Regions from separate parts of the Nocardia sp. NBC_01730 genome, predicted to be linked through region 1. Evidence: riboswitches for the same ligand, from Rfam matches in the RefSeq annotation. Region 1 holds a riboswitch; the other holds the start of a gene.

What was found. Region 1 has a riboswitch for thiamine pyrophosphate ahead of thiC (phosphomethylpyrimidine synthase ThiC). Riboswitches for the same ligand answer to the same signal wherever they lie in the genome.
Region 2: linked by a shared signal. The riboswitch ahead of OHB12_RS09435 (purine-cytosine permease family protein) and the one ahead of thiC (phosphomethylpyrimidine synthase ThiC) in region 1 are both predicted to bind thiamine pyrophosphate.

What each region holds. Positions count from the first base shown of each region.
Region 1 covers NZ_CP109162.1:5,474,157-5,490,315, reverse strand. The annotation lists gene OHB12_RS22770 (VOC family protein) at 1-115, shown strand, start outside; partial or broken gene OHB12_RS36430 (phosphomethylpyrimidine synthase ThiC) at 109-174, opposite strand; gene OHB12_RS22765 (AraC family transcriptional regulator ligand-binding domain-containing protein) at 181-1,167, opposite strand; gene OHB12_RS22760 (hypothetical protein) at 1,902-2,147, shown strand; gene OHB12_RS22755 (FxsB family cyclophane-forming radical SAM/SPASM peptide maturase) at 2,074-3,297, shown strand; gene OHB12_RS22750 (HEXXH motif domain-containing protein) at 3,312-5,102, shown strand; gene OHB12_RS22745 (MFS transporter) at 5,099-6,340, shown strand; gene OHB12_RS22740 (hypothetical protein) at 6,557-6,712, shown strand; gene OHB12_RS22735 (FxsB family cyclophane-forming radical SAM/SPASM peptide maturase) at 6,788-8,026, shown strand; gene thiC (phosphomethylpyrimidine synthase ThiC) at 8,099-9,814, opposite strand; TPP riboswitch at 9,805-9,928, opposite strand; gene OHB12_RS22725 (TerD family protein) at 10,027-10,608, opposite strand; gene fahA (fumarylacetoacetase) at 10,765-11,943, opposite strand; gene OHB12_RS22715 (homogentisate 1,2-dioxygenase) at 11,940-13,136, opposite strand; gene OHB12_RS22710 (TetR/AcrR family transcriptional regulator) at 13,308-13,934, opposite strand; gene OHB12_RS22705 (exodeoxyribonuclease III) at 14,088-14,903, opposite strand; gene OHB12_RS22700 (N-acetylglutamate synthase, CG3035 family) at 14,939-15,931, opposite strand; gene OHB12_RS22695 (peptide deformylase) at 15,921-16,159, opposite strand, start outside.
Region 2 covers NZ_CP109162.1:2,486,518-2,502,676, forward strand. The annotation lists gene OHB12_RS09410 (helix-turn-helix transcriptional regulator) at 1-1,373, opposite strand, end outside; gene OHB12_RS09415 (hypothetical protein) at 1,541-1,771, shown strand; gene OHB12_RS09420 (styrene monooxygenase/indole monooxygenase family protein) at 1,873-3,072, shown strand; gene OHB12_RS09425 (cytochrome P450) at 3,092-4,339, opposite strand; gene OHB12_RS09430 (hypothetical protein) at 4,933-5,355, shown strand; TPP riboswitch at 5,608-5,720, shown strand; gene OHB12_RS09435 (purine-cytosine permease family protein) at 5,714-7,081, shown strand; gene OHB12_RS09440 (DUF72 domain-containing protein) at 7,102-7,911, shown strand; gene OHB12_RS09445 (CopG family transcriptional regulator) at 8,052-8,375, opposite strand; gene OHB12_RS09450 (hypothetical protein) at 8,368-8,646, opposite strand; gene OHB12_RS09455 (DUF4153 domain-containing protein) at 8,692-10,305, opposite strand; gene OHB12_RS09460 (HAMP domain-containing sensor histidine kinase) at 10,608-11,618, opposite strand; gene OHB12_RS09465 (response regulator transcription factor) at 11,669-12,361, opposite strand; gene OHB12_RS09470 (lipase family protein) at 12,939-14,054, opposite strand; gene OHB12_RS09475 (hypothetical protein) at 14,137-14,337, shown strand; gene OHB12_RS09480 (RskA family anti-sigma factor) at 14,829-15,482, shown strand.

The DNA.
Region 1 (16,159 bases):
ACACGGCGCGTCCGTGATCACACCGCCGGCCGACCGGCCGGAGTGGGGTCCGGGCCTGCGCACGGCGCACCTGCGTGACCCCGAGGGAACTCTGATGGAACTCCAGTCCTATTGAGCTGGGCTGCCGAGGTGCTCCTTCGGCGTGACGTAGCAGAGCATGGCCGTGCCCGCCTGCGCGAGTCAATTCCGACCGCTTTCGGCTGACCACCGCTGCCGCGCACGACGGAACGCCCTTGCATCGGAATAACCGAGTTGACGGGCGACATCGTCCTGGGACATGCCGGGACGCGGCTTCTGGTTTTCCAACCAGGCAAGGCGAGCACGGTCGAGTTCGCGGCGCCACGTGGTGCCTTCTCCTGCAAGTCGCCGCTGCAGACTGCGGCCACTCGTTGCCATTCCGCATGCCGCGCGGTCCACAGTGATCGGACCGGTACCTAGCAACGCGAGCAGTACGTGGTGCAGTTGCTCAGAGCACGTCACAGCGGGTGGCCGCACCGCTGCGGTTTCGGCATGCTGGAGCAGAATCCCGGCCAGCATGGGGTCGGCAGTCGCGAGCGGCCGTGCCATATCGGCGACACGGAACATCAGCTGATCTGTCGGAGCGCCGAACTCGATCCGAGTTGTGCCGAAAGTCTCGACGAATTGATCGTGCCGTCGAGGCGCGGCCTGCCGGAAGCTGACCCGCACCGGCTTCACCACCCCACCGGTTCCCTGCTGGGTCCGTGCGACCATGGTGGCGAGCGCGACCTGCGTCGCCAGCTCTCTGCCTCGTCCGTCACCGCAGGCCGTGTCCTGATCGAAGCCGATCTCCTCGGGCCCATCGACCACCGACAGGATGCAATGGGTGGAGAGAACGTTGACGTAGGCAACTGTTCGGGTCATTCCCGCTGCTATGGTCGGTGCCGTCATGAACAGATAGTCGATCAATCCGAAGCTCCCCGGAACGCACGATCGCCCGGCACGCAGTGCCACGTGCGGATCAGCGAGTTCGTGCTCGACCAACTCCCACAACCGGATTTTTCGGTCGCTGGGTACGGCCACCCGCGTGCTGTCCAACATCCATTCAGGTATGCCCGCCTCGCGGGCCAGTTGCCGCCGAACCGGACCGGACAGGCCGGTGTAGTCGAGGGCGAGTTTGGGTAAAAGGATGAGATCTGCCGAATCCATCAGATGATTCTCGAGCGGGCCATTGGCGGGCCTCGATCATACATCGACGCGGCCCGTCTTGCCCTGTGCTGACGATCATCGGCCGCGCTGCGCGCCGGCGGCGGTGGCATATCTCGCGTGTGGAGCGGATGCCGGTGCAACACTGGCGCATTCGGTCCGCTTCCTCGGCGCGTTCGGTCCTTCCTCGGTACTGCGGCAGCCGGTCATCATCTACTCATCCGCGAAGTGTCAGACGCGGTGGCCGAGAACGAAAATGAGGTATGTCATGGGAAACCTTGTCGAACTTGCGGAGCGGATCCCGAGGTACTGATGGCCACTTCGAGCCCTGCTCCGCGCGCAGTACTCGAGCAGCACTCGAGCGACGCGGACCGACGCGGCGGTTTCAATTCCTTCATCAGCCCCGCCGAGTAGACCACGTCGATCGGAAGGACTTGCGGGTGGCTCGATACGAATGGTCATTCGCAGTTCTTCGCGGGCGGAAGAGGAGTCGATACCGGTGTCGACTGCGTATTCCGTGCTGAATCGCTATGGCCGGTATCGGGATTGAACATGGCTGAGCTGTGCCGCAGCGGTTGAGATCCGATGGCGTTCATGGAATTCGTCGTGAAAATCCATAGCCGGTGTAATCCGGCCTGCGATTATTGCTACGTCTACGATATGGCCGATCAGAGTTGGCGTGAGCTACTCCTGGTCGGGTATCAGGGCCTGGACTACTTTGCTCGGACAACGCGGAGATGCTGAAGCCGATCGCCGAGGTGCGGTCGGGGATTCAGACCGATGGTGTGCTGAGCGACGAAGATTCCTATCTCGAAAGTAACGTCACTCAAACAGGTACGAGTTCCTTCGGCCGACCGCTCCATGGAGCGGACCCGATCGCGGATGCAATTCGAGAAGGAGTGATCGCCGGTGGCGACGGAACAAACTACGGCGCAATTGCCCTGGCCTGCTGCCGGATTGGACGTCGCCGCATTGATCCGTGACGGCTGGGAGCCGATGGCGTTCACGGAGTACGTGGTAAAGATTCATAGTCGCTGCAATCTTGCCTGTGATTACTGCTACATGTACGAAATGGCTGATCAGAGCTGGTCGAAGCAGCCGAAAGTCATGAGCCGGAGGGTTTTCGACGATACCTGTCGAATGATTCGTGAACACGCACAGCGGCATTCGCTTCCGGCGGTGGATATCGTGTTCCATGGTGGTGAACCGTTGCTTGCCGGGAAACGGAATCTCGAGTACTTCGCGCGGACGGCGCGAGCCGCGTTGGAACCGGATACACACGTGCGGTTCGGTATTCAGACCAACGGCGTGCTGATCGACGAAGAGTTCCTCCGCATCTGTGATCAGTGGGGTATCCGAATCGGCGTCAGCCTGGACGGGAGCGTGCGCGGACACGACCGGCATCGGCTGGACCGCCGCGGAGAGGGCAGCTACCGGCAGGTCGTCGCCGGGCTGACGCAACTACTGGCCCCCGAGTGGCGGCACCTGTTCTCCGGCCTGTTGTGCACGATCGACCTCCAGAACGAACCGGTGGAGACTTACGAGGCCCTGACAAGGTTCGAGCCGCCGGCCGTAGATTTCATGCTGCCGCACAGCAATTGGGAGACGCCACCACCGGGAAAGACCGCCGACGAGTCGGTCACGCCCTACGCCGATTGGCTCATCGCGATCTTCGAGCGCTGGTACGGCGCACCGGAATTAGAGACCACGGTCCGACTGTTCGGCAATATCATCGAGCTGCTGCTTGGCGGCCGAATGTCCTCGGAAGCCGTTGGGCTCGACGCCGTTCGGTTGGTGGTCATCGAAACCGATGGCAGCCTGGAGCAGGTCGACGAATTGAAATCGGCGTTCGATGGCGCCACCAAGCTATCGATCCGCGGCCCGGGTAACCCGCTCGACCTCGCGCTACAGGAACCGTCCATCGTGGCTCGGCAGATCGGCCTTGCCGCCCTCGCCGACAGCTGCCTGGCATGCCCGGTCCACACCGTGTGCGGCGGTGGGCATTATGTGCACCGGTATCGCGCGGATACCGGCTTCCGAAACCCGTCGGTGTACTGCGCCGACCTCAGAAAGCTCATTCAAAACATCGAATCGCGCGTGCGGGCCGATGTCGGGTCCGTTCTCGAGCGCTAGCGGCAGGGGACGAAATGGCTGCAACGGCCGACCGGATCGACGGCATCATCATCGATCCGAGCTTCGGTACCAGCACCGGGGGCAATATTTCGGCGCTGATGGACGGCATGTCGACCGGACGTGTGATCCTGCTGCGTACCCTTGTCGCAGAGGTCACCGCGGCGGCACCCGAAATCGCCGATGAAGCAGGACTTCTCGACGCGTACCGGTTCCTGGCGAATTCGCAGAACTCATATCCCGCCGAGGTGGCCGCCGCATTGTCCTACCCACATGGCGGGATTTGGCTCGGCCGTGTACTACGGCGAATCCGTACGTCCACCGACGATGCCGCGGTTCCGCTGTGGGCGGACTGCGGATATCTGGGTTGGCTTGCCGCGGCGGTCGGCATCAGATGTCGGTCGGAGGGTTCCATGAGGCTGGTGGTGCGCAACGGTTCCGTGATGCTGCCGGGTATCGGCATGGCGCTGCTCGGCCCGTCGGATCACTGCGGACATTGCACACTGCACTGGTCCGGCAACGGCTCGCTGCATTTCACCGGCGAAACGGCCGCTATTCGGATCCCGTCCGTGCAGCACGACTCCGATCCGGCATGGCTGCCGTTGCGCCGCGTATGGGGAGCCGACCACACGGTCGAGGTTGTTCTGGACGACCTCGACCCCTTCCGCGAGCTGCCGCCTGGCCACCTGGAGCCGCTGCGGCTCACCGCGGCGCAAACTGAGCGGTGGCAAGCAGACTTCGCGGCGGCGTGGGAACTGCTACATCACGATTTCGACCGGTATCTGGCGCCGATGCGCGAGTGCCTGAAAATGGTGGTTCCGCTCAGTACCCAGCCCCTCGTGGCCAGCACGAGCCACACCGCGTACGGCGGAGTCGGCTGCGTGTACACCACAGCCCCCGCCGATCCGTGCCAGCTGGCGCTTACGCTGATTCATGAGATCCAGCACACGAAGTTCACCCTGCTGACCGATCAGGTTCTCCTGCTGACAGAGCCGGATCCATTCTTTCGATGCTATGCGCCCTGGCGTGAGGACCCACGCCCGATCTTCGGTCTGCTGCACGGGATCTATGCGTTCACCGGCGTCATCGATTTCTGGCGAGTGCACCGCCATACGAGTTGCCACGGGTCCAGGCAGGCGCACGTGGACTTCGAGCTCGGACGTGTGCAGCTGGAAACGGCGGTGGCACAGGTGATCACGTCCGGCCTGCTCACCACAGAGGGTGAGCGTTTCCTCGATGCGCTCGCAGCGGCCATCCGGCCGTGGGCCGACGAGAACATTCCAGCGGATGTCCGCCTGGCGGTATCGGAGGTGACGATCGCCCATCGGACATTCTGGCAGGTGCGGAACCGGCGGCCGGCGGCGGACGATCTCGCCTGGCTCTCCACGCGGTGGGCCTCGGGGCGACCCGGCCCTCGGATTCTGCCCCCCGAAACCTGGACCGATCAGCACTGCATTCCCGATCGCTATCGTAGCCTTCGTCTTTCGGCTCAGTTGAAGTCGCTCGACAGCGCCGACATCGAGGAGCTGTCGAGCCCGGACCAGCCCGAAGGTGACCGGCTGTACCTGTCCGGCGACATCTCCGCGGCGTTCACGAGCTACACCCAGGAACTGCGGCAAGACCCGCTCCGGCCGCAGTTGTGGGCCGGGCTGGCGCTGGTGCTTCCCACGTTGTTCCCGGACAGCGACTTCGGAATCCTCACCGACCGTGCCGAGATGGCGGCCCATCTGTATCACGCGGTTGATCGCGATACCGACGTCGTGGATCTGCTGCGATGGTTGTCGAATCCCGAATCGTCCGATGAATGATGATTGATGAATCACAGCTGTCCCGCAACCGGAGCTTCTTTCTGCTGTGGTCCGGCAATGCGATGTCGCTGGTGGGATTTCACGGAGCGCGAATCGCCTATCCGCTGCTCGTGCTTGCCACGACGGATTCGCCCGCCGCGGCGGGATGGGTCGGGTTCGCGCTCGGTGCGCCGATTCTGATCTTCCAGATTCCGTCGGGTATTGCCGCGGACCGTTTCGATCGGCTGCGTATCCTGATGATCTGCCAGGTCGTCGGGCTGCTGGCAGTCTGCTTGGTGGCCACTTCGGTGCTTGTCGAGGCGCGGCATCTCGGCACGCTGGTCGCGGTAGCGGCTTTCGTCGAGGGGACGGTGTACGTCTTCGTCGAGGTCTGTGAACTCGGTGCAATACAGGATGTCTTGTCCGCCGAGCAACGTCCCGCGGCGTTCGCCTTCCTCGAGGCCGAACAGCCCATTGCTTTGCTGCTCGGGCGGGCTGCCGGCGGCACGATCTACGGTCTGGCGCGCTGGCTTCCGTTCATCGTCGACGCAGCCACATACTTGTACTGTCTGGTCGCCCTGGCGCTGATTCGTCCGAACCGGACCCGCTCGGCGCCCGCCGACCTGGCATCTCGATCTGAGCTGCGCGACATCGGCGCCGGCATGCGTGTCGTGTGGCACGAGCCGTTACTGCGGGCATCAACCGCGACGATCGGCATGTCGAATCTGATCATCCAGATCGTTCTCCTGCTGCTTCTGTTCGAGTTGCAGACGACCGGGTACCCAGCGTGGACCATCGGCGTCGTGCTCTCGGCCGCAGGCATCGGAGGAATCCTGGGTGCGGTCGGCGCCCCCTGGTTTACCGCCCGATTGTCGGCACGGCTGGTCTATCGCGCCAGCCTGTGGGTGTGGACGGTGCTGCTCGTGCCGATAGCGGTGAGCGACAACCCGATTGTGCTTGCGGTGTGCTGGGGCGGAGTCGGCGGAGTCGGCGTCGTATCGAATGTCGCGTTGACCCTGTACCGGGTCGCCATCATTCCGAAACATACACTCGGCCGCGCACTTGCCGCCATGCGTCTGGTCAGCAACAGTGCGGTTGCGTTGGGTGCGCTCGCCGCCGGCTATCTGCTCGCCACGTTCGGGTCCGGAGTGGTGCGGTGGGTGACCCTGGCAGCAATGTTCATCCTCGCGGTCGGCGCCAGCCGTGCATCCCAGCGTCCGAGAACCTCCTTGGTGGCGGCATCGGGGCCGTCGCCGTAAATCCCGATGGGTTCCGGTTCGAATTCCCGCAACGTGAACAGGAGGCTATGAAAATTTCGAAATCGCAGGGAGGCTCCGAGTAGCTCATGCGCGACGTCGGACCGTATCTGCGCTCCGCGTCGAAGCGACACCTGATATCAGACCCGACCGTCTTCTACAACGGCTTCAAGTCGTTGATCAACGGTCACAAGTAGTCCTAATCCAAGGAGTTATTTGATGCTCAATCTTTCGGAAATCACCGAAGTCGAGCCCGAGCAGTTGATGGATAACGTCAGCCCGGCTCTGCGTTTCGCACTGGAACGCCAGATGGAGTCTCGATCCGAAACACGCGGTAGCTTCAAGTCGTTCATCAACGGCCCGAAGCAGCTCTAACCGTGTAGGGGCGGTCACGGGCCAGTGGCCAGGCCACCCGTGACCGTTCTTCCCCACCAGTCGAGGGAACACAGCATGAAACCGACATCGGTGGCGCTGGGACTGCCTGTAGTGCGGAAGCCCTGGCCCGAAAACGGATTGGATGTTGCCGAGTTGCTCGGCAACGGATGGAAAACCCTTCCGTTCCTGGATTACATCATCAAGCTGCACAGTCGATGCAATCTGGCTTGCGACTACTGCTATCTCTATGAGATGGCCGATCAGAGTTGGCGTGACCAGCCGATGACGATGAGCCGCAAGACCTTCGACGACACCTGCCTGATGATCGCTGATCATGCTCGGCGGTTCGAGGTCCCGGTGTTGAACCTGAATTTTTTCGGCGGCGAACCGCTTTTGGCAGGCCACCGTAACTTCGAATACTTCGCATCGCGTGCCCGGGCGATACTGGATCCGATCAGCACTGTCCGGATCGTCCTGCAGACCAACGGCGTGCTGCTCGATGACGAGTTCCTGCGTATCTGCGATGAGTGGGACATCTGTGTCACGGTCAGTCTCGACGGCGATGAGCACGGCCATGATCGCCACCGCCGGGATCGACGCGGCGCCGGGACCTACGCCCGGGTCGCAGCTGGCGTCGAAAAGCTGATGGTCGGCGATCGGCGCCACCTGTTCGCGGGTCTGCTCTGCGTCATCGACCTCGCAAATGACCCGCTGCAAACGTACCGAGGCATGCTCGCCTTTCAGCCGCTGGCAATCAATTTCGAAATACCGCATGGCAATTGGACGACGCCTCCGCCCGGTTTTTCCGACGATCCGGACAGCACTCCCTACGCGGACTGGCTGATCACGATCTTCGATCATTGGTACGGTGCGCCGCAGTTGGAAACTCGGATCAGAATGTTCGAGAACATCATCGACCTACTCCTCGGCGGGACCGTGGCATCGGAAGTATTCGGGCTGGGGCCGATCCGGATCGCGGTGATCGAAACCGACGGTACCGTGGAGCAGATCGACGATTTGAAGTCGGCTTTCTCCGGGGCCACCAAACTGCACGCGACCGGTCACGGTAATCCGCTCGATCAGGCGATGGTGGAGCCGGCCATGGTTGCCCGCCAGATCGGGGTCGACGCGCTGAGCGACACCTGCCGGTCCTGCCCGATCCACACCGTATGCGGCGGCGGCCATTACGTCACCCGGTACCGGGAAGGCGACGGGTTCCGCAACCCCTCGGTGTACTGCGCGGACCTGACCAAACTGATTCGGCACATCGAATCCCGAATCCGAGCCGACGCCACCGCGGCGATCGGGAGATAGGGGAGGAACCCACCGGAAGCGCGGCGTGAGCCACCCAGACCGGAATCCCCCGCCTTCAGGCGGGGGAGGACGTCAAGAGACGACGGGCAGATAGACGGCGTTGCCGCTGTCGGCGAACTCGGCGGACTTCTCCGCCATGCCTGCCTCGAGCGCTTCGGCGTCGGTCAGGCCCTGGCGCGCCGCGTACTCGCGGACATCTGCCGAGATGCGCATCGAACAGAATTTCGGGCCGCACATCGAGCAGAAGTGCGCGGTCTTGGCGGGCTCGGCGGGCAGCGTCTCGTCGTGGTAGTCGCGTGCGGTATCCGGGTCGAGGGACAGCGCGAACTGGTCGCGCCAGCGGAATTCGAAACGCGCCTTGGACAATTCGTTGTCCCGGTCCTGCGCGTGCGGATGTCCCTTTGCCAGATCGGCCGCGTGGGCGGCGATCTTGTAGGTGATCACGCCCACCTTCACGTCGTCGCGGTTGGGCAGGCCGAGGTGCTCCTTCGGCGTGACGTAGCAGAGCATGGCCGTGCCTGCCTGCGCGATGATCGCTGCGCCGATCGCCGAGGTGATGTGGTCGTAGGCGGGCGCGATGTCGGTGGCGAGCGGGCCGAGGGTGTAGAACGGCGCCTCCTCGCACAGCTCCTCTTCGAGCCGCACGTTCTCTACGATCTTGTGCATCGGCACGTGCCCGGGGCCCTCGATCATCACCTGTACGCCATGGGATTTCGCGATCTTCGTCAGCTCGCCCAGCGTGCGCAGCTCGGCGAATTGCGCCTCGTCATTGGCGTCCGCGATCGAGCCGGGACGCAGTCCGTCGCCGAGGGAAAACGTGACATCGTAGCGCGCGAGGATCTCGCATAGTTCCTCGAAGTGCGTGTACAGGAACGATTCTCGGTGGTGGGCCAGGCACCACGCCGCCATGATCGACCCGCCGCGCGAGACGATACCGGTGACTCGCTTGGCGGTCAGCGGCACGTAGCGCAGCAGCACGCCGGCGTGCACGGTCATGTAGTCGACGCCCTGCTCACACTGCTCGATTACGGTGTCGCGGTAGATCTCCCAGGTGAGCGCGGTCGGATCACCGTTCACCTTTTCCAGCGCCTGATAGATCGGCACGGTGCCCACCGGGACCGGGGAGTTGCGCAGGATCCACTCGCGCGTCTCGTGGATGTTCTTGCCGGTGGACAGGTCCATGATGGTGTCGGCGCCCCAGCGGGTGGCCCACACCATCTTCTCCACCTCCTCGGCGATCGAGGAGGAGACGGCCGAGTTGCCGATATTCGCGTTGATCTTGACCAGGAACTTCTTACCGATGATGGTCGGCTCGAGCTCGGGGTGCTTGTGGTTGGCCGGGATCACCGCGCGGCCCGCGGCCACCTCGTCGCGCACCAGCTCCGGCGAAACCCCTTCGCGCGCCGCGATGAACCGCATCTCGGGCGTGATGATGCCCTGCCGCGCCCAGGCGAGCTGGGTGCGCTGGCCACCGGCGGGCCCGGAGGCGGCAGTGCGCGTAACCACGGAGGGGCCCGCGGATGCCGCTTTGGACACAGCCTCGGGCTCGGTCCACGTATCGCGCAGCTTCGGTAGACCGGTTTCGAGGTCGATCGTTGCTGTGTCGTCGGTGTACGGGCCCGAGGTGTCGTAGACGTCGAAGTGCTCGCCGTTGGTCAGGTTGATCCGGCGCACCGGGATGCGCAGGTCGTCGACCTCGAGGTAGTGCTTGACGCTGCCCTCGATCGGGCCGGTGGTGACGCTGTCGACGGTCGCGGAGCCACCGTCGGACGCAGCACTGGATGCCATCTTTTCCTCCCTACGCCGGCATTACCCGGTCAGGTTCATACGGTCGACGGCCCTGACGCCTGTTCGGCTAGCCGTCCTCTCAGCCCGCTGGTGCGAGCCCCCGTTGGCTTGTGAAATTTCCCGCCCGACCATACCCGCTCACGCCGAGCGCGCGCCGGGCGATCGACACGATCCACTCCGGCGCCGTCGGCGGCGGGTTCGGACAGGTGCCTTTACTGCATGGCGAACTGGAGCAGGGCTTGCTTGTCGCCCTGCTTGATCTTGCCTTTGCGGTTCAGCACCTCCAGCTGCCAGGCGTTGCCGTTGCGGAAGGCGCGGGCGACGGCGTTGGCGTTGTCGTTGCCGAGCAGTGACGGCCAGATGTCGGCGACCTGCTGGGTGCTGCCGCCGGTCGCGTCGTAGACCTTGAACGAAATGTTGTTCGCCTTTTCGAAGGAGCTGCCCTTCTTGAACGCGGCGGCGACGAAGACGATGGCGTCGATGCCGCCCGGCACGTCCGCGAAGGTGACGGTGACGGTCTCGTCGTCACCGGTGGCCGCACCGGTCTGTTCGTCGCCGGAGTGCAGGACCGAGCTATTGCCCAGCGGGTCGAGGGAATCCAGTCCGGCGAACCGGACCGGCTCGCTGCCCTGCATGAGAATGGCGATCAAATCCAGGTCGACACCGCGCTTGCGGCGTGCCCAGCCGAGTGCTCCGCCGCTGGTACCCGCCGACGGATCCCAACTCACCCCGACACTCAGTTTGGTGATGCCGGCGAGATCCGCAGCGCCGTCTTCCTTTTTTAGCGTGATCATGGCCTCAGATTACCGGCGATTCGAGATCATCATGGGGAGCCGCGTTGTCCCTGGTTGCGGGGCGCCGCAGGACGTCAGGCAGCGCCAAGTGGAGCCTCGGCAACTGCTTCCTTCCGGACACGGACGCCGTGCTGCGAAGCCCTCGATTGTGGGATGTCAGCGCGGGCGGGAGGGCAGGATGCGGCCCTTTACCTCGCCCAATCCGATCCGGGCCGTGTCCGGGCCCGGGGCCGACGCGGTGATGGTCACCTCGTCCCCATCCTCGAGGAAGGTGCGTTTCTGGCCATTCACAATGACCAATTCTGCACCGCCCCAGGACAATTCGATGAACGAGCCGCGCTCACTCGGCTCCGGGCCGGAGATGGTGCCGGAGGCGTACAGGTCGCCGGTGCGGGTGGACGCGCCGTTCGCCGTGAGATGTGCCAGCATTTGCGCCGGCGACCAATACATCCGGGCGTAGGGCGGGTACGAGACGGCCTGGCCGTTCCAGGCGACGGTGAGATCGATGTCGAGGCCCCACCTTTTCGTCTCCCGGAGATAAGGGAGCGGTTCGGGTGACTGTTCGGGCAGCGGTATTCGGGCGGTCTCCAGCGCGGCCAGCGGCGTCACCCAGGCCGAGATCGAGGTCGCGAACGACTTGCCGAGGAACGGTCCCAGCGGCTGATACTCCCACGCCTGGATATCCCGGGCCGACCAGTCGTTGACCAGCGTGACGCCGAATACCCGGTCACCGAACTCGCCGATGTCGACCGGTGCGCCGAGCCGGGAGCCGACGCCGATCAGGAAGCCCAGTTCCGCCTCGATATCCAGCCGTCGGGAAGGGCCGAAATGCGGGCTTCCCGATTCGGTTCCGCGCTGGCCGCATGGACGAACCACCTCGGTGCCGGAAACCACCACGGTGCCTGCCCTGCCGTGGTAGCCGACCGGTAGGTGGCGCCAGTTGGGCAGTAGCGGTTCGCCGTCCGGCCGGAACAGGCGGCCGAGGTTGGTGGCGTGATCGATGCTCGCGTAGAAGTCCACGTAGTCGCCGATGTGCACGGGCAGGCGAAGCTTCACGTCGGTCAGCGAATATATTGCGGCACTGTCGATCTCGTCGTCGACCAGTTCGCGTATCCGCTCGCGCACCTCGTTCCACCGCTCGAGGCCTTGCCCGAGGAAGGCATTCAGGCCGGGCGAGGCGAACACCGAATCATCCAGTGTCGCAGCGAGATCGATAACCTGGTCGCCGAGCCGCACGCCCACTCGGAAATCCTGGCCCTCCGGCGCGAACACGCCGTAGGGCAGGTTGTCCGGCCCGAACAAGGATTCCGCGGGTACCTCGACCCTGGTCCTCATGCGGGTCCCCGTCCCGACCAGGTCCAGGCGTAGGTCGGGTCCTCGCAGGCGAGTGCGGCCGCACCGAGTTCCAGCGGGCGGAAGGTGTCGACCATGACCGCCAGTTCGTCGAAGAACTCGAGTCCGATGCTGTTCTCATAGGCACCGGGCTGTGGTCCGTGGGCGTAGCCGCCCGGGTGCACCGACACCGAGCCCTGCTCGATGCCGGATCCCTTGCGCGCCTCATAGTTTCCCCCGCAGTAGAACATGATCTCGTCCGAGTCCACGTTGGAGTGGTAGTACGGGACCGGAATCGACAGCGGGTGGTAGTCCACCTTGCGCGGCACGAAATTACAGATGACGAAGTTGCCGCCTTCGAACGCCTGATGGGCGGGCGGAGGCTGATGGATGCGGCCGGTGATCGGCTCGAAATCGCCGATATTGAAGGTGAACGGGTACAGGCAGCCGTCCCAGCCGACCACGTCGAACGGATGGGTCGCGTAGACCAATCGGGTGCCGACCACCTTTCCACCGGGCCGGTGCTTCACCAGCACCTCCACGTCGGTACCGGTGGCGGTAATCGTCTCGGTCGGTCCGTGTAGGTCGCGCTCGCAGTAGGGGGCGTGTTCGAGCAACTGCCCGAACTTGGACAGGTAGCGCTTCGGTGGTGTGATGTGACTTGCCGCCTCGATCACATAGGCACGCAATGGTTCCTGTCCGGTGGGCAGCCAGCGATGGGTGGTAGCGCGCGGGATGAGCACCTGGTCACCCTGGCGTGCGGGCAGCGTGCCGAAGACCGTTTCGACCATCGCGGCTCCGGACTCCACATACACCAGCTCGTCGCCGATCGCGTTGCGGTACAGCGGCGAGCCGCCCTTGGCGACTACGTAGGAGATCCGCACGTCCGCGTTGCCGAGCAGCAGGCGCCGCCCGGTGACCGGATCGGTCTCGGCCGGGACATCGCCGGGAAACAGAGTGTGCAGACGGAGGTGTCGATGGCGCAGTGGATGATTCGGCGTGGTGGTCTGATCGGGCAGCTCCCACACCGCCGAATCGACGATCGCGGGCGGCAGTCCTCGGTGATAGAGCAGTGCGGAGTCGCCGGAGAACCCCTCCTCGCCCATCAGCTCCTCGTAGTAGAGCCGACCCAGCTCGTCGCGATGCTGGGTGTGCCGCTTCGGCGGCACCGCACCCACATGCCGATAGAACGCCATAACCGTTCCTCCGCCGAGCCGGTGGTCGGATAGTTGAGCACTATCGTAGTGATCAGGGTGGAGGGAGGAGCGGAAACGCGAGCTGGTTGCACTAATTTTGCCGGATCACAGCTATGTCACATGGCAAAATGACGATCAAACTTTATTGTGAGCGAATAATAGTCATTTCGCTCAAGCCTGGCGTAGGGCGCGGTAGACGGCGGCGCCGACGAAAGCTCCTAGCTCCTGTGGTGTCCAGTTGCCCTCATCGGCGAGCAGTGCCCGCACCGCGCCCTCTCCCGTGGACACCCACTGCTCGACCAGCACCGGCAGCTTGCGGTCGGCGTCCTCGGTGCCCCAGGCGCGCAGCGTGGGACGCAGCAGTTCGGTGCACCGCTCGACGACGAGTGCGCGACCGCGCCCGAACGAATCCGCCACGGCGGGATCGGGATTGCCGTACACCAGCCGCCAGGCATCGGGCCGTCCCGCCGCCTTCGCCAACAATGCGCGGAAACCCTCGACGAACACCGTCTCACCCGCGTCTACATCGCGCGGCGTCACCACCTCGAGCACGCCGCTGACCAGATAGCCCTCCTCGCGCTGGATCAGCGCGTCGATCAGCTCGACGCGATCGGCGAAGCAGGCGTACACCACCGGCCGCGTCACCCTCATCCGCTCGGCGATCGCGGCCATGGTGACCGCGGCGATGCCGTTCTCCACAGCGATGGCCATCGCGGTGTCGAGGACCTGTGGGCGGCGTCGTTCGGGGCCGAGATGCTGCGCCCGCTGCCGTGGCTTGACGGCCGAATCGCTACCCATGCCGACCAACATATCAGCGTCGGTTGCCCGGTTATCGCTGGTCCGGCGGGTGAATGGTAATTCCTACATCAACGAATGATACCGGATCGGCTGTGAGCGCCGCGGGTTCGGCGCCCAGAGCTATCTGGACCTGGTCATACCCGAATGTCGGTATCACGCAGTGAATTCGGCGATCACGGGGGCGTGATCGCTGGCGCCCTTGCCCTTTCGCTCCTCGCGGTCGATCATCGCGTCCGTCGCGGTGGCGGCCAGCGCGGGGGAAGCGAGAATGAAATCGATGCGCATGCCCTCTTTGCGCGGAAAACGCAGCTGGGTGTAGTCCCAGTAGGTGTAGATGCCCGGACCAGGGGCGAAGGGGCGCAAGACGTCCGCGTACCCGGCGTCGATGACGGCATGGAACGCATCCCGCTCCGGCTGCGAGGTGTGGGTCTTGTCGGCGAAGTACTCGACCGACCACACATCGTCGTCGGTCGGCGCGATGTTCCAGTCACCCACCAGCGCGATCTTCGCCTGAGGGTCCTCTGCCAGCCAGCGCGCGCCGTTGTCCCGCAGCGCGGCAAGCCATTCCAGCTTGTAGGCGTAGTGCGGGTCGTCCAGCGTTCGTCCGTTGGGGACGTACAGGCTCCACACCCGCACGCCACCGCAGGTCGCCCCGATCGCACGTGACTCGACCACCGGCGCGCTGATCAGCGATTCGCCTGCGTTCTTGTCGAACCCCGGTTGGTCGGGAAAGGCGAGTTGGACGTCGGTGAGGCCGACCCTGGAGACGATCGCCACCCCGTTCCACTGGTTGATGCCGAGATGGGCCACTTCGTAACCGAGCTCATCGAACCGTTCGAACGGGAACTGGTCGTCGCGGCACTTGGTCTCCTGGATAGCCAGCACGTCGATGTCCTGGCGGTCGAGCCAGTCCGCGACGCGGTCGAGCCGGGAGCGGATCGAATTGACGTTCCAGGTGGCGAGACGCACTGGGGCCTTCCTTCGTAAGCGGTGACAGGTCCGTTCTACCGCAGGCCGCCGGGTTCGGCGAGAGCCGTCGGAGCTGCGTAGCGGTAGGAGTGGTGTTCGATGAAGCCCAGGTCGCGGTACATCGCGCGGGCGGCCGCGTTCGTCGCCTCCACCTGGAGATAGGCATGCGTCGCGCCGCGGTTGCTGCCCCAGCGGACCAGTTCGGCGCAGACCAGCGAGCCGAGGCCGTGCCTGCGATGCGCGGCGGCCACGGCGACGCAGGTCAGCCCGACCCAGGGGCGTCCGTCCGGTGCGGTGGTGAGCGCGCCACGGCCGATCGCGATGGGCCGCGGCAAGCCGAGCGAGGCGAAGCCGAGTTCGCCGCTGTGGACGGCGGTGAGCACCTCGGGTACCGGCGCCGAAATCGCTTGCGTCCCAGGTATCTCACCGCTGTAGCGATGCATCTCCAGCCAGTCGGCATTGGGTTCGGCCGCGAAGCGCACCATCGAAGGTCCCTGTGGCAGCACGAAGTTGTCGATATCGACGGCCAGTATCAGGGTCTCCCGCCAGCTGGGCCAGCCGGCCGGAATCGGGGCAAGGCGGTCGGGTAACGCGAACTGCATGGGCAGTCCGCGCGCGGTGTACCACTCGCCGATCCGGTGCAGCGTTTCCGCGCCGAGGCTCGCGGGTTCCGCGGAGCTACCCAGCGGCACAGCGGAATTGGCCCGATCGGTGTAGCCGTGGCCGGCGCGGACCAGCCAGCCGTCGATCCAGGCGTGCTCGACTCCCGGCCAGCCGTAGGCGGCCGCGGTTTCCAGTGCGCGGATCTCCTTGGTGCGAATCGGCCTCGGGCCGATAGCTTTCAGCGCGATCACCCGGTCCGGCGCTACCGAGACGACCCGTCCGTCCGCGGCGCGCACGGTCGGCGGGTCCGAAGAGACGAGTTCGCCGATCACGTCGGTCAGCGGTTGCGGATAGCCCGCGGGCAGCCGGTAGCGCAGCACCACGCGGCGGCCGAGCGGAATATCCGGAAGCTCGTCAGTCGTCATGTCCGAACGGGTCCGGAACCGTGCCGGGCAGCCAGCACAGTCCCGGTGTACCCCATCCGTTCCGCTTGATCGCCTTCTTCGCCGCGCGCGCGTTGCGGCCGACCAGCACGTCCACGTAAAGGAAGCCGTCGAGGTGTCCGACCTCGTGCTGGAGCATGCGGGCGAAGAAGCCCTTGCCCTCCAGCTCCACCGGATCGCCGTGCTCGTCGATGCCGGTCACCTTGGCCC
Region 2 (16,159 bases), 3.0 Mb from region 1:
GCCAAGCGGCGGGGCTCGCGCAGCGACCCCCTGAAGAACGGGGCGCGCAGCGCGATAAGCCCGGCCGCGATCTCCAGACCGACGGCAGCCTCCCCCGGCGTGCTGAGGCTGCCGTCGATGGCGCACAGCAGGTTGTCCCAGGCCGCCCCGGCCCAGTCGAGTATGTCCTGTTCGGCCGGGCCGAACCATTCGACCTGTGCCGCGACGACCTTGTCGCGGTAGTAACTGCGGTGTCTGCGCGTCAAGCGAGCCCATTCGTCGCCGCGCTCGCGCAGTCGCTGCTGGGCGAACACGCGAAAACTCTCCAGCAGCGAGTAGCGCGCCGTGTCCGCGGTCAGGTGGACCGACACGAGCGATTGGTCCGCCAGCCGCTCGAGCAGATCCTCGATCTCGGCGCGGGCAAGACCGTCATCGTCCTCGTCGGAGCAGACCGCCTCGATCGCCTCGAGCTCGGCGCCCACATCGAGCCCGGACGCGCCCGCGTCCTCGTGGCCGACGTCGTATCCGGCCGCGAACACCGCCAACCGCTCGAAGAGCAGGCGCTCCTTGTCCCGGCACAGGTCGTAGGACCAGGCGATCACATCGCGAATGCCCTGATGCCGTTCGTCGGCGCCGACGCGCGGACCATGCGACCAGCGCAGCCTCCGGTCGCTCACCTCCCCGCTGAGGTCACGCAGGATCATCGCGAGCGGTTGGCGCAGCAGTCGCGCGGCGGCCAGCCGGATGTAGAGCGGGTGGTTGTGCACGTGCCCGCAGATCGCGACGGCATCCTCGACGTCGCGGTCGGCGATGGTGTGCCCGGTCAGATCCGCGCGTCGACGGAACAGGGTCAGCGCCTGTTCCTGGGACAGCGCGGGCACGGGCACGAGTTGCTCGTCGACCCAGCCGATCGCCTCGCGGCTGGTGGCCAGCACGGTGAGTCCGGGTACCGCGTCGAGCAGGTCGGCGATCACCCGGGCCGCCCCGTCCAGGACGTGTTCGCAGTTGTCCATCACGAGGATCGTCTGCACGGCGCGGCCCACAGCGTCGGTGCGACCGAGCGTACTCACCACCGCATCCCACGCTGACCGTCCGGAGAAGTCGGCGTCAACCAGCGACTGCGCGAGCTCCTCCTCGACGGCCGACGCGTCGGCGCCCTTCGCCAGCCGGGCCAGGCGCACCCAGTGCACCGGCACCCGCCGCGCCTTCTGGAATCGGTGCACGACTTCCGTCGCCAGACGAGTTTTCCCGATCCCGCCCACGCCGATCAAGGTGACCAGGCGGTTGGCGCCGAGCAATAGCACCCCGACGTTTTCCAGCTCGCGTTCGCGACCGACGAAATCACTGGTGGCCGCCGGCGGGAAACCCGGACTCGGCGCACGACTTACCGACACACCAAGGCAGCCTAGTCGGGTCTCGGCGACGGAAAGCCGAGAGGCATAGGTATTCGGCGGCAGATCGCGGCCGGGCCACCGATGCGCACGACCTACCTATCCGGCGATCCTGATAAGTCACCGCGGCGCAGAACCGGCGCCGCGGACGAACTGAGCACAGGAAAACGATGTCTGCACCGGAGCGCCGGGACACCGCCGATGGACGACACCAGCGTAGAGATTGGTGCCGGATCCACGTGCGGTTCGAACACCCACCGATCGAGCTGGACTATCGGGACGCGAGCATCATTGCCCGGCAATTCGCCGCGGCCGCCACCAGGATCGGTGCGGTCGTCACCATCGACCACGATCTTCGCGGCGACCTGCCGCCGTTGCCGTGCCGGAGTTTGTGGACCTGAGCGCCGATGCCGACGGTCCCTACCGATGTGGCTTACCCACCTATTCGCCAACGATCTCACTATCGACCCGCAGTCGATCTTCACCACCGAAAGGACGCGCAGTGGGACAGATACAGGTACTCGGAGCAGGCGAATGCGGATTGCCCCTCGCCCATCGGCTCCTGCGAGGCGGCAAGTCGGTCACCCTGGTGGCCGACCGCGACGCCGACGCCGTCCTCGCGGGCACAGTGACCAGCACGCAGGTCAAGTTCTCGCCCACCCTGGACCTCGAATCGGATGCGGGGCTCGGTTTCTGGCAGTCGACCGCGCCGAACATCGAGGGCATCCGCCTCAGCATGGTCGTCGACCGCACGGTGGTGGTCGGCTGGTCCGGGCACCTCACCCGACCGGCACAGAGCGTGGACCAGCGGACCGTATTCGCGCGCTGGCTCAGCGAGTTCGTAGCCGAGGGCGGAGACCTGCGGATCGCCGACCCGTCGGTGGCGGAACTCGATCGCCGGGCCGCCGACTACGACCTGACCGTCGTCACCCGCGCCTCGCGCGAACTCGCCGCGTGTTTCGAGGCCGACCCGACGTGGACCGTTCCCGCCGAACCCCTGCGACGCCTCGCGGTGTTGTATCTCGACGGCGTCCAACCGGACCCGGACAACCTGGGCACCTACATCTCCCTGCCCGGACACGGCGAAGTGATCTCGTACCCCGGACTGACCGGCCGCCCCGGACAGGAACGCCGGTGCGAGATGGTCCTCTTCGAGGCGCGGTCCGGCGGTGCGCTGGACGTGTTCGATTCGCACAGCACGCCGACCGAACGCGTCCGGCAGGCGAAAGAGCTGCTCGATCACCTCCTGCCCGCCGAGCTCGCCGACCGGTATCGCGCCGCCGAACCGACCGATGCCGGGGCGACCCTCGTCGGCGCCGTGACACCGGCCATGCGCAAGCCGGTGGGCACCCTGCCGTCCGGCACGCCCGTGCTCGGCGGCGGCGACGTCGTCTGCCGGATGGACCCGGGCGGCGCGCAGGGCGCCAACAACGCCGTCCAGTGCGCGATCCGCTACAGCGAGGCGATCCTGCACAATCCCGGCGGCCCTTACGACCGGGCCTGGATGGAATGGGCCGCCGCGCCGTGGCTCACCGGCGTCGCGCACCCCGCTGCGCTGTGGACCGCGACGGTGCTCGACCCCCCTCCCGCGATGCAGGAGCTGATGCTCGCCGCGCAGCACGACCCGACGCTGGCCGACGCGTTCACCGACACCTTCGCGCGACCCGCGAACATGGCCCAGTTCGCGGGGTCCCCGACGTGAGCGGCGAACGCCCCGGATATCACGAATCCCAAGGCGGAGTCGGGGGGAAGACGACCGGCAGCGCGGCGAGGGCTCGATGGAAAGGCCCTGGCCGCCAGGACAATTCTTCTACCGCGACGGCAGGCTGCAGTTCGGGCAGCGCGTCGAGCAGCTGGTCGATCGCGTCTTGGACGATCAGGTAGGCCGGGCTCCTTGCGGGGCAGGCGTGTGGCCCCAGGCCCCACGCCAGATGCGACCGGTTGCCGCTGTGGTCGGCGGCGCTGATCGCCGGGTCGTTGTTGCAGCCCGCCATGCTGATGACGACGGGTTGGTGCGCGGGCAGCCAGACATTGTCGATCAGGATCGGCTGGCGCGGGTAGCTGACGCTGAAGTTCGCCATCGGTGGGTCGGTGAACAGCACCTCGTCGAGAGCGTCGCGGGTGGACAGGCTGCCGCCGAGGACGTGACCGCCGAAGCGGTCGTCGGTGAGGATCAGCACGAGACTGTTGATGATCAGATTCCGCAGCGGTTCGATCCCGCCGTAGAGAACGACGAGCTGGTGGATCAGCTCCGCATCATCGAGGTTCGCCGGGTGCTGGAGCAGCCGCGTCGTGATGTCGACGCCCGGCTCGGCGCGTTTGAGTTCGACCAGCCGCAGCAGCGCCTCGCTGAGCATCCGGTTGCCCTCCTCGGCGTCGATGCCGTCGAAGACCGCGGCGGTCGCGGCGGCGACCTGCTGCCCGATATCCGGCGGGCAACCCAGCATCGCGTTGATCGCCTCGAAGGCGAGCGGGAGGGCGTATCGGGTCACCAGGTCGGCCGTACCTGCCGCACAGAAGGAGTTGATCAGCGGGACGGCGATCCGCTCAACCGTGCGGTGCAGGGCGTGCAGGTCTACTGCGTTGATGCTCGCGGTGTTGGCCTGCCGGTAGCGAAGGTGCTCATTTCCTGCGCTGCGCAGGGCGTTCGGACGCCACTCCAGGACCGGCAGCACTGGACAGTCGGCGGGGATGTTCGCCTGCCAGACGCGGGGGTCGGCCGGGAAGTGCGCCGGATCGTGCAGGATTCGCACCGCGGCGTGATAGCCGATCACCAGCGTCGCGGGCACCCCCGGCGCCAGCTCGACCGGCACCATCGAACCGTAGCGGTCCCGCATGTCCCGGTAGGCGCGGTGCGGATCGGCCGCGAACTCGGCGGAATACAGCGACACACGTTCGGCACCGGTCTCGACCGGAGAACCATGGTGTGCGCCAAGGCTGTTCGCTGGGGGGACAAACTCTCGGGACACTGCACACTCCCACATCAGAACGACTTCGACGAATGCGAGCCAGGAAACGGCGGCGTGGACCACCGCGCGGCTAAACCTCGCTGTCGTCCAGTCCATTCGGCGCACCGTGGCACCGCGTCACCCAGACCAACGGGCGGATCGACACACAGGATGGTCCGGTAGGTAGGTCGCTGACATCGGTAGACCCGTGTGACCTGGGCCGATCCCCCTTTTGACCGGATCCCTTTCAGCCGAAGGTCGATCAGCGGTTCCCTGTGTGATGCATGCACTTCCGAGGAGGCATCAGCTAGAACGCCTGCGCGGCCGAGGTTTATGGTGTGACTCGAACTCTCGATGTCCGCGAAAATGTTTCGTTTCGCGTCGAGCCCGACCCGATGCTCGGTAATATCGCCGGTTCGCTGTATGAGGTACACCTGGCGCCCAGGGGATGCCGCATGCGGGAAATGGTGGCCAGTGGTCAGGCGGGCTGGAATGATGGCGGGGCGGGTCCGGCGCTCGTATCGACGGGGACACAACGAATTCGGTGCGCGCGCGGCTGGTGTATAACAACCATCGGCCCGGCCGACTCCACCGACAAGCGATAGCGAGACACGATGCACGGTTACCTGAACCAGGTGTCCCAAGGCGCAACCCCTTCCGGCTATCCGACGCGCGAGAGTTCCGGCTATCCGACGCGTGAGAGCCGTGACGCCCGCCCGGTCGAACCACCGAGCAATGCGGACCTGATCGTGAGTGCGTTGCTGTGGTTCCTGCCCGCGTCGCTGGCCATGATGTCGGCGATCATCGCGCCGTGGTTTCTGATGGCAGGCGGTGTGTGTGACGCCAAACCGGCCTGCCATGTCGACACGAGCGCGGGCGCGTGGGTGATGATCGGCGGCGGAATCGTGGGATTCGTCGTCGGCGCGGTGATGTCGGGCATGGCGGCCAAGCAGGGACGAGCACTGTTTCCCGGCGCGGCGCTCGGCGCCGCGCTGGTGCTTCTGGCCTGGTTCGCGGGCTCGTTCCTGCTGGGTTAGTCACCCAGGGAGACGAAGGCGACTCCTGCGAATCACACAGTGCCACAAGCCGTTTCGGCCCATGGGGTCCCGATCGATTTCCGAGAAGTCAGTGCGCGTCGTAGATGCCCTGGTAGTTGGCCGGGGCGGTACGGCGGACCGGTGTCGAAGCGGTTCGAGGCAAGACGAGCCGGGTCACCGAGGTGCCATCACGTCGCGCCCTCGCTGTTGTCTCGGTCGCCAGGACGGGTGCGGGTGTACGATTCGCCGGAATCACCCCACCGCGGGAGCTCGGGCACGGCCGGGCTGAGAGGGCGGACCCTGCGTCGCCGACCGCATGAACCTGTCCGGGTAATGCCGGCGTAGGGAGCTTTCCGCCATGTCGTCATCGACCTTGGACAAAGCCGGGCGCGAAGCGCCGCTTACGCTCGACGAGCCCGCGCCGAAGGTCCTGTCGTTCTGGGACCAAAGCGCGTTCTGGGCCAACCTCGGCGTCAGCCTCTTCGCGTTCTCCGGTGCGTACACGGTGCTCGCGCCGAATACGCAGGGCACCGCGCAGATCTCGATCGCGGCGGGCATTCTCGCAACGATCATCGGAACCGTGGTGGGCGGGTTGATGCTCGGTGCGGCAGCCGTCCCCGGTGCGCGGACCGGCAAGCCCGCGATGATGCTGCTGCGTGGTCTGTTCGGCGGGAAGCTCAGCTACCTGCCGACGGTGCTCAACATCGCGCAGCTGATCGGCTGGGGGACCTTCGAGCTGATCGTGATCGGCGACGCGGCCGACGAGCTGTTCCACGGCGGCCCGCACTGGCTCTATGTGGTGGCCGCTGGCGTGCTCACGACCATCCTGACGATCTGGCCGCTCGGGTCGGTCCGGCTGCTGCGCCGGTTCGTGACGGTCGGCGTCGTCATCGCACTGATCTGGTTCTATGTCCAGTTCTTCCGGGCCAGCCTGCCCGACCTGCGGAGCAATCCCGGTCCGCGCGGAGGCGGCCCGTTCGGGGTGGACTGGAATCTCTTCTGGATCGCGACCGACGCCGCGCTGGCCGTCTCGATCTCCTGGGTGCCGGTCGCCGCCGACTACACCCGCCATGCCCGCAGCGCCCGCTCGGCGTTCGGGGCAGCCAGCGGGGCGTACGCGGTCACCCAGATCGTCGCCTACGTCCTCGGGCTGTTCGCGCTGGCGCTCGCGACCGGCGACGGTGGCCCCTACGCCCCGTTCCTCCAGGCGAGCCTCGGCGCACTGTTCTTCTTCGTCTTCGTAGTGCGCGAGACCGATCAGTCGTTCGCCAACGTCTACTCCACCGCCGTCTCGATCCAGAACCTGGCGCCGCGAATCGACCGCCGTATCCTCTCGATCGGTCTCGGCATCCTGATCACGCTGCTCGCGCTGCGATTGAATATGGCCAACTACTTCGGCTTCCTCGGGCTGATCGGGTCGGTGTTCGTGCCACTGCTCGGTGTGCTGGTAGCCGACTTCTTCCTGCGGGCGAAAGGCAAGTGGAACACTGGGCAGGACGCGCCCTCACGCTGGGGAATGGTCTTCGCCTGGCTGCTGGGCCTTTCGGTATATCAGCTGGTCAACCCCGGTGATGCGGGTGTGTGGACCGACTTCTGGGTACGGGTTCGGGACACCTTGCATTTCACCGAGCAACCGTGGATGAGTGCGTCACTGCTGTCGTTTCTCGCCGCGGTGCTGGTGGCATGGCTGGTCGGACGGGTCGCAGCGCTACGGAAGCCGACGTAGCCGTTTGCCACCATGGAGGGATGGGCCAGATTCGAGTCGGCACATCGGGATGGGTGTATCCGCCCTGGCGCGGGGTGTTCTACCCCGCAGGGCTGGCGCAGAAGCGTGAACTGGCCTACCTGTCCGAGCGGCTCGACAGCGTCGAGATCAACGGGTCCTTCTATTCGCTACAACGTCCGTCGAGCTATCAGATGTGGGCCGAGCAGACCCCGGACGACTTCGTGTTCGCGGTGAAGGGCAGCAGATTCATTACCCACATCAAGCGGCTCCGCGACGGCGACACGCTGCTGGCGAACTTCCTCGCGTCCGGACCGCTCGCGCTCGGGCCGAAGCTGGGCCCGATCCTCTGGCAGCTGCCACCGAACTTCTCATTCGACGCGCAGGTGCTCGACGCGTTCCTCGCCCACCTCCCCCGCACCACCGCGCAAGCCGTCGAGGTCGCGCAGCGACACGACTACCGGGTCGATCCCGCACATACGACGACCGACGCCGACCGCCCGATGCGGTATGCGATGGAGATCCGGCACGACAGCTTCGCGACGCCGAGGTTCACCGAATTGCTCACGCGGCACGGCGTCGCGCTGGTGGTCGCCGACTCGGCGGGCAAGTATCCGCTGCTCGAGGAGGTCACCGCGGACTTCGTGTACATCCGGTTGCACGGGCACGACGAGCTCTACGTCAGCGGGTACACCGACGACGACCTGGACACGTGGGCCGCGAAGATCCGCGGGTGGGCCGAATCCTGCGATGCATACGCCTATTTCGACAACGACGCGAAGGTGATGGCGCCACGCGACGCCATCGCTCTACGGACCCGGCTCGTGGCCTAGTTGTCCGGTGACCGGTCCGCACATGTGCTCCGCAGCAGCTCCGGAGCGATCGTCACGCTCGAATTGCTCCGCGCCCGGCCGGAACCGGTGCGCACACCGGCTCGATCGGATTCTGCTCCGCAGGTGGCGCGCGGAGTCCGCTACGCCGACTGTGGCAGCGGGTGCAGGGCGGCGAGGGCGCGCAAAGCGTCGGCGCGGGAGATGGGCTGGTCGTTCTCCAGGGCGGCCAGTTCCAGCTCGATCCAGTCGCGGATGAGCGCGGACATGGTGACGTTGCGCTGTTCGGCGGCCTTCTTGACCCGCTGGTGCAGATCGAGCGGAATGCGCAGGGACGTGGTGACGGTGACCGCGTCCTCGGCACGCAGCGGCGGCGGCACGTCGGCCGGTGCCACCGGCGCGTCGGAGTATTCGAGGACGGATAGGAAGTCCTGGACGTCATTCGGATTTGTCGGGTAGTCAGTCATCGGCGTGCTCCCAGCGCTCGAGTTCGGCCACCTGGGCGGCGGTCATCTCGACCGCCCCAAGGATGTCCCACTGCCAGCCTTCGGTGCGGCGGACAGCGACGATGAGTGGCCGACCGGTGTCGGTGCGGCCCCACACCGTCAGGACCGCCAGCTCGTTTCGGCCACGCGCCCGTCGAGGCCATCGGCGGGCACCCATGAGCACCTGCGCCACCTCGCGAGGGTCGATCCCCACCAGCGACAACAATGCCCACTCAGGCCAGTTATAACCCACGATCAGCGATAATACAAGCGTATTGCGTGGCCGATCGTCCGCTGACTAGCGCGCGTTCGCGCGGGAGCGGTTCCAACTCTGCCAGCTGTCCTCCTCGAGGTCGGCACGCAGCCGGGCACGCAGGTCGGTGCGCAGCGGCTCGGGGAGGCGATCGGTCGCGGGAAGGATGTCCGGCGAGAGGGTGCCGAGATAGTCGGCGTCGAACGACCTGCCCTGTTGCCAGCGGTCGATGTTCTTGTCGGCGATCAGCCGTTCCGGGTCGAGGACCGCGAGGGCGAGCACCGTGACCATGGCGGAGCCGAGCACAGCACGCGGCAGCCACGAGCGTTCCAAACGCGCTACTGCCACCAGGACCTGGAGGTAGACCAGGCCGAGCCACAATTCGCAGACCTCAACCACCAGGCGAAGGACCGTGAAGCCATAGGCCTGCTGGTAGGTCCACATCCGGCCGAGGGCCGAGGCGACGATGATCAGCGCGAGCACGCTCACCGCCGTGAGCAGCCCGCGCAGCCACAGCCGGTCGACGGCGGTGTCCTGGGCAGCCCAGCGCAGCACGAGCATGAGCACCGCCAGGGTCAGGACGGTGACCGCCGACAGTTGCCAGAACCCGCTGCGGGCGTACTCGGCGTAGGTCAGGCCCGCGGTGCGCCGGACGTATCCATCGCCGCCGAAGAGGGCGACGAACTGTGCGACCACGAACGCGGCGAACAGGACCGCCAGCGCGCCGACCGGCAGCGCCCACTCCGGGCGCCGCAAACTCTGGCCGCTTCCTGCCGAGGCGGCGGGCAGCGGCGGCCCGGCGAGCACGAACATCGCCCCCAGCGCACCGAGCGTGACCACCGCGAAAAGGACGATCCACCGTGCCACCGATGGCGCGTCGAGGTCCGGCGTCACCGTCGCGAGCAAGGTCGCGAACGTCGCGTCGGCACTGCCGAGCAGCGGCACGAATACCGCAAGCAGCGCGACGGTCACCACCAGCGACAGCCCGAACCGCCACTCCCGCTTCGCCTTACTCGCGTGCACCCGGCTCATGCCCGCGTACACCCACGGGACCGCGGCCAATGCCTCGAGCGGAACCGCGATCGTGTCGTAGAGGACGCCGTTCGCCGACCGGCGTCCGACGACGGCCAGCGAACCGGCCACACACGCCGCGACGACACACAGCGCGAACAGCCAGCCCGCGGCCCGGAACGCCCCGACCGCTAGCAGGGCGAGCGCGAGCGTTGTCCACCAGGCCCTTTCCGCGTTCTCCCGGCGCTGGACTACTGCTGGCTCGGGTCCGCCGTGTCGTAGTACTACGCGATCACCATGTCCGACGCAGCGGGCACGGCCGGACGGACCTCGCAGGCGCCGGATGAGTCCGGGCACGGCCTGCCGTTCGGTCTTCGGTTCCCGCGCAGTACCTTCCGCGGTTCCAGGCTCGACGGTCAAGTCCACGGCACTCCTGCGGGCGTTGCGGTCGACGAGGAAGACCGCCATCGCGGCCACGGCGCCTGCGAGGACCCAGCCGATTCCCGGGCGGTCCCCCGGGACCAGAATCGCGGCAGCCAGCCCGGAGACCAGCGCGGCGGGCACCACTCCAGGAGGACAGGCGACTCGTCGCCACTTCGGTGGCGGCATTCGGATCAGCGGAGTCGGCTGAGCGGCTGTGCGGGACATCGGCGCGGCGTCCCCCCGGGCTTTCGGTTCGGCGCTGCCAAAGGCTTCGCCCCCGGGACCCTTTCTCAGCGGCGCAGTCACATCCGGTACCGAAGCAGGTCGCACGGCAGTCTCTCGCTCCGACTCGGCGGCCGATTCGAGGGATTCCGACGTCGAATCACGGGGGATGCCAGCCTCTGGTAAGGACGATGTTTCTGTACTCGGCTCGGGTTCAGGCGTTTCGGTCATGATTGTTCCCTCCTCGGGGTGTACGGCATCGCCCCGGGACCCTCGTGGCGGTCCGGGTTGTCTGGTGCGGTAGGTCAGGGATTCGGCAGAACCACTCGAATGCGGGAGCCGGGGTCGGCGACGGCGATGGTCCCGCCATGCAGGTCGACCACCCAGCGGGAGATGGCAAGACCCAGGCCGGTGCCGCCGTCCGCGGTGCGGCCGCCGCGGGTGAAACGGTCGAAGACAGTGGCGCGCTCGGCGGGCGGAATGCCGGGCCCTTCGTCCTGCACGTCGATGACGACCTCGCCCGGGGACGCCCGTGCGGCGACGCGGACTTCGCCACCCGCGGGGCCGTGCCGCGCGGCGTTGTCGAGCAGGTTGAGCAGCACCTGATGTAAACGCGCACGGTCCGCGTACATGCGAGCGGCGCCGGGTAGCACGTCGGTGTGGAAGCGCACGCCGCGTCCGAGCGCGGCTGTCATGACCTCGGCCTCGGCGACGACCTCGGCCAGCAGGGGCGCGATAGGAAAATCTTCGCGGTCGAGCGCGAAGGCGCCCGCTTCGATGCTGGACAGGTCCAGCAGTTCGGAGACCAGCAGGCTCAGCCGCTCGGTCTGGGCCAGTGCTGTGCGCAGCGTCGTCGGATCGGGTACGGAGACGCCGTCGACCAGATTCTCCAGCACCGCGCGCAAGGCCGTGATGGGCGTGCGCAGTTCGTGTGAGACATTCGCGATGAGGTCGCGGCGTTGCTGGTCGGCCGCAGCCAAGTCGGCGGCCATCTGGTTGAACGCCACCGCCAGCTGCCCGACCTCGTCGCGTGAGCTCGCCCGCACCCGACGGGTGTAGTCGCCGTGTGCCATCCGCTTGGCCGCCGCCGTCATTTCGCGCAGCGGCCTGGTGATGCCGTGCGCGAGGAACTGCGAAGTCACCAGCGCGATCACCACCGCGGTGATCGTCGTTCGCGGCGGCAGCCATCCGATCTTGAACCGGAAGAAACCGAACGCGACTCCACCCGAGCACAGCATGAGGATCGCCAACTTCAGCTTGATCGACTGCACCGGATCCAGCGGCCGTGGCAACGCCTCGGCCACCCGATCGCCCATTCGGCGGACCCACCGCCGAGCGACGATCGCCGAAGCAGCTATACCCGGATTCACCGGGTCTCCAGCGCGTAACCGACACCGTGCACGGTCCGGATCAGGTCGGCGCCGAGCTTGCGGCGCAACGCTTTGACGTGACTGTCGACCGCGCGGCTGCCTGCGGCGTCCGCCCAGTCCCAGACTTCTTCGAGCAGCCGCTCGCGCGCGAGCACGACGCGCGGGCGACGGGCGAGGCGGGCGAGGAGGTCGAATTCGAGCGGCGTCAGTTTCGCCTCGACGTCGGCGCGCCACACGCGACGCTGGTCGACATCGATGCGCAGATCACCGACGAGGATCGTGGTGCCGTCGCGGTCGGCGGCGCGATCCACCCGGCGCAGCAGCGCATGCACCCTGGCCGCGAGCACCCGCAGCGAGAACGGTTTGGTGAGATAGTCGTCCGCGCCGACACCGAGGCCGACGAGCTGGTCGGTTTCGTCGGTGCGCGCGGTGAGCATGAGCACCGGAACCGGGCGGCCCGCCTGGACGCGGCGGCACACCTCGAGCCCGTCGAACCCTGGCAGCATGACGTCGAGCACCACCAGGTCGGGCTCGATGCGCTCGACGGCGGCGACCGCGGAAGGACCGTCGTGCGCCACGTCGACGGTGAAACCCTCGGACCGAAGGCGCGCCGCGACGGATTCCGCGATCGTCACCTCATCGTCTACCACGAGAATCCGTCGCGATGCGGGCGGTGCGCTCTGGTCCATGAACGGAACCCTAGCCACCCGCTGTGGAGAGATCCGTCGTCGATTGTGGAGATTCCGTGTGCATTCGGGCGAGCGTCGGCGGAGCCCCCGCACAGCAGGCCTGCGTGCCGCCTGAGCAGCATGGTCTCGAACTCCACGAAGGATATGGGTTTGTCCACTCCACGCTCCTGCCCATACGCGCTCGCGGACCATGGGCTCGTCCACCACACATCTACTGCATAGCCATTATTCAGCTAATTTGCATAGTGCAATCACTGTGCATAACACAATCCATATGTGCTGTACACAATCGAGTCCTCGACAATAGGCGGCGGCGCAGTGCTCGCCACACTCCTCGCGCTCGCCATCCCGATCCGCCGGTCTGCAACGCCGACAGCGGAATCGGAGACTCCGGAGCCCGCAGCAGTGCACGCCTGAGCGTCAGGTTCTTTCTCGGGGCGTCCCGACATTGCCCGACGGGCGCCGCTGAGCAACTCCTGGTCCGCACGCGCAGGCATCGAGCCAGACACCCGCGCACCAGGAGACCCGGTCGCCCGACAGGCTGCGGGAGAGCGTGATCGACCGACTGCGATTTCACTCAGGCGAACAGGCGCGCGACGAACGGGATACTGTCGGGCAGGGACGCGTCCATGGTGCCGCTGTGGTCCTTACCCGGGTAGACGTGCACCTCGGGCCGAACGCTGTTGAGTTCCAGGTCGGCGACCAGTTTCGCGGTCAACGGGGCAGGGACGTCCAGGTCGTTGGTGCCCTGGCCGATGAACAGTGGGCGGTCGTAGCCGGTGACCGGAACATCCAGCACCGGGCGGGCAGTGCTGACGAAATCACCGTCGGACAGCGGGCGGGAGAACAGCTGGTCGACCGAGATACCCTCGGCGCGGGCGGCCATCGATGCGAAACACTGCGTCTCCGCGGCCGTGGTCAGTTGCTTGCCGAGCGGGGTGAGGTAGCTGTCCCGGTCGAAGTCGGGGCGGGCGGCCTTCAAGCCGTTCATCACATAGGTGAGGTAGACGGTGAGGTGCAGGGACTTGATCGCGGGCGTGCCGGGGCCGACCAGTGCAACCGTCTCCACGACGTTGGACGCCGGACCGGTGGCGACCGCGCCCCGGTAGTCGAGTTCCGGCGCGTATTTCGTGGCCAGCGATGCGGTGAAAACCGCCGCGCCGCCGCCCTGCGACTGACCGATGGCAACCCACTTCGACGACAGCGACTCGTCCACGGCGCGGGCGGCACGCACCATGTCGATCGCCGCGTGCGCCTCGGCCCGGCCGTCCAGGTAGGCATGCGGCTCCGGGGTGCCGAGCCCGATGTAGTCGGTAGCAACGACGGCATACCCCTGCTTCATCCAGGTGGCGAGGTAGTCCAGGTCGCGCTTGCTGCGTCCCACGGTGGAGGGTGCGCACTCGTCGCCGGTGCCGACCGTGCCGTGTTCCCAGGACATCACCGGCCAGCCACCGCTCGGCGGAGTTCCTGCGGGAGTGAAGACGGCGCCGGTGGACAGCACCGATCGATTGTCGGAGGTGCGGGTCCAGTAGGTCACCCGACGCGCTGTTCCGGTGCCCGCCACCCACGGCTGTTCTGGCAGCGCCTCGTTGCGCACGACCGTGCCCGGCGCCCCCTCCCCCGGCTCTGCGTGCGCGTTACCCACCATGAGCAGCGTCACTGCCACGGCCATGGTGATTGCTGCGCGTCGCATCAGCACGGGTGCCCGCCTCTCGTTCACGGATCGGCACGGTCTACCGACGAGACACACTGTAGCTACCGGCTGACCTGTCGCATTGAGACACCGGTGGGCGGGACCGGGAGGCTGCGAGTACAGGGCACAGCTGCTCGCCGCCGCCGCGTGTTTCGCCGCCGTCGACGTCGGGCTCGACCACCGGATGCTCGGCACCGACCACTCGACCACCGCGCTGCACCGCATCCTCGATCGCATGGTGCCCGTATTGCAGCATGGCATCGACATCCCCGTCGAGAGCTGACCGAACCCGCTGCCCCGCAACGATATCGGGCAATATTTACCTTGACGGCCCCGGTGCCGACCGTCTGACCGGCAGCACTGGAGGACCCTTCCCGCTTCGCCCGATCGACGACGGCCGGTTGCACAGTGAGTCGAGGTCGGCCGCTGGTCGGGTGTACCCTGCAAACGTGGGCGCGGCAACTGCGACCGCATGTTGTCGAACCCGATCGGCCGGCTGATGATGCCGACCCACCGACGGGCGGCCGACCAAGTGCACGCGGAGAAATCCGCGGCGCCGACTACGGCCACACCCCTCGGCCGGAACCACGACATCGTCGCCGAAGCGTCACCCACCGCTCCGACGAACAATCCTGGTGGAATGCCTGGGCACGCTCGCCGAGGTCCAGCAGCAGGCGGTGGCGCACCACCTCGCCGTCCCACTACCCACTGGAAGAGCCGTATCGGAGACGGCTTCGAACGGCTCCAGATCTGTCCGACAGGAAGTGACCGGCAATGATGGAGACCGAGCAGTCCCGTGCGGACCTGCTCGATCTGGCCTACCCCTACGCGATGGACGCGGTAGCCGAGATCGAACGCCGCAGTATCGAAAACCATCTGGCCGAGGCGGATCCCCGCACCGCCGCAGCGTTCGCAAGCATCGTGCGCGGGATCAGGGAGACGCTGGCGGCGCTGACCGTGGTCGATGCGGTGAATCCGCCGCCGACACTGGAGGCGCAGATCCTCCGGTCCCTCAACGAGTTGCCCAGCCGTGTGCGACCTGACCGGCGCGGTGTCCGGTCGGCGCTCAGGCGGGTGCCGCGGCCGGCCCGGCTCGCCTTCGCCGCCGTGATCGCCGCGGCCGGAGCGGGAGGGGTGGTGATCGCCGAGCGGATCATTGCCTCAGCCCGCCGAGCGGATCACCGTCGAACAGGTACTCGGGTAAACGGATTCGTGATCCCGCGTCACCGAATCGCCCATCGGGCGCATGCTCCTGGTAATCACCTCGGCGCGGCCCTTGGCCGTCGTGGCGACGTCCGACGCGGTACCCGCGGCGCCTCCCCTGCGGACACAGCGACTCCGACCGGTCTCCGCCGGTGGGGTCCCGCGCAGAGCTCGAGCCATTCGACGACCAGTGCGGGCACGAGTCCGGCCCGGAGCGGGAAGTGACAATGTCGATGGGCGCATGACGGGGCGCGCTGACGAGTCGTCAATGCCCTTGGCGAGCGCCTGCCGATGCCGACGGGGCCTGTGCGATGTCGCCGATCGATGCGGGCGATATTGCGGCACTTCAGTCGAGAGTGGTCGATATCGGGGTAATCACAAGTTGTTTGAATCGGGATGCGGTCAACAATTCGCGGTGGCCGGCGGTTCGCCATCGCGCTGACACTGACCTTTGACGCGAGCGATTGACTCGGCTACTACGGCGACTCCTTTAACCAAAGGGATGCGAACCCATTCGATAAATCGAAAGCCCTTTTCAGAACACATCCGAAGGTTGCGGAAGGACAATAATAATACGCAGCACACAACGCTGACGACAGAAGCAAGGAAACGCGATTCCGACACCACGCACGAGCCGAAGCCAATACCTGCGGACAACACCCAGAAGAACGACCGCGCCATCATCGAATACGGACAATGATACACAACGTCAAGTAAGAGGCGCTTGGCCTGCACTTATGTCCGAACAGGACAGTTGAGCCACTAGGACTCGAACCTCGTGTCGCCCTTCCGAACAGCTGATGCCTCACCACCCGCCTCAACAGGCGGGCAAGCTCTCGACAAGCATTTCAGACCACTCAGGTGCACTTCACGACGCAACGACGAGTCATCCCATTACGCCG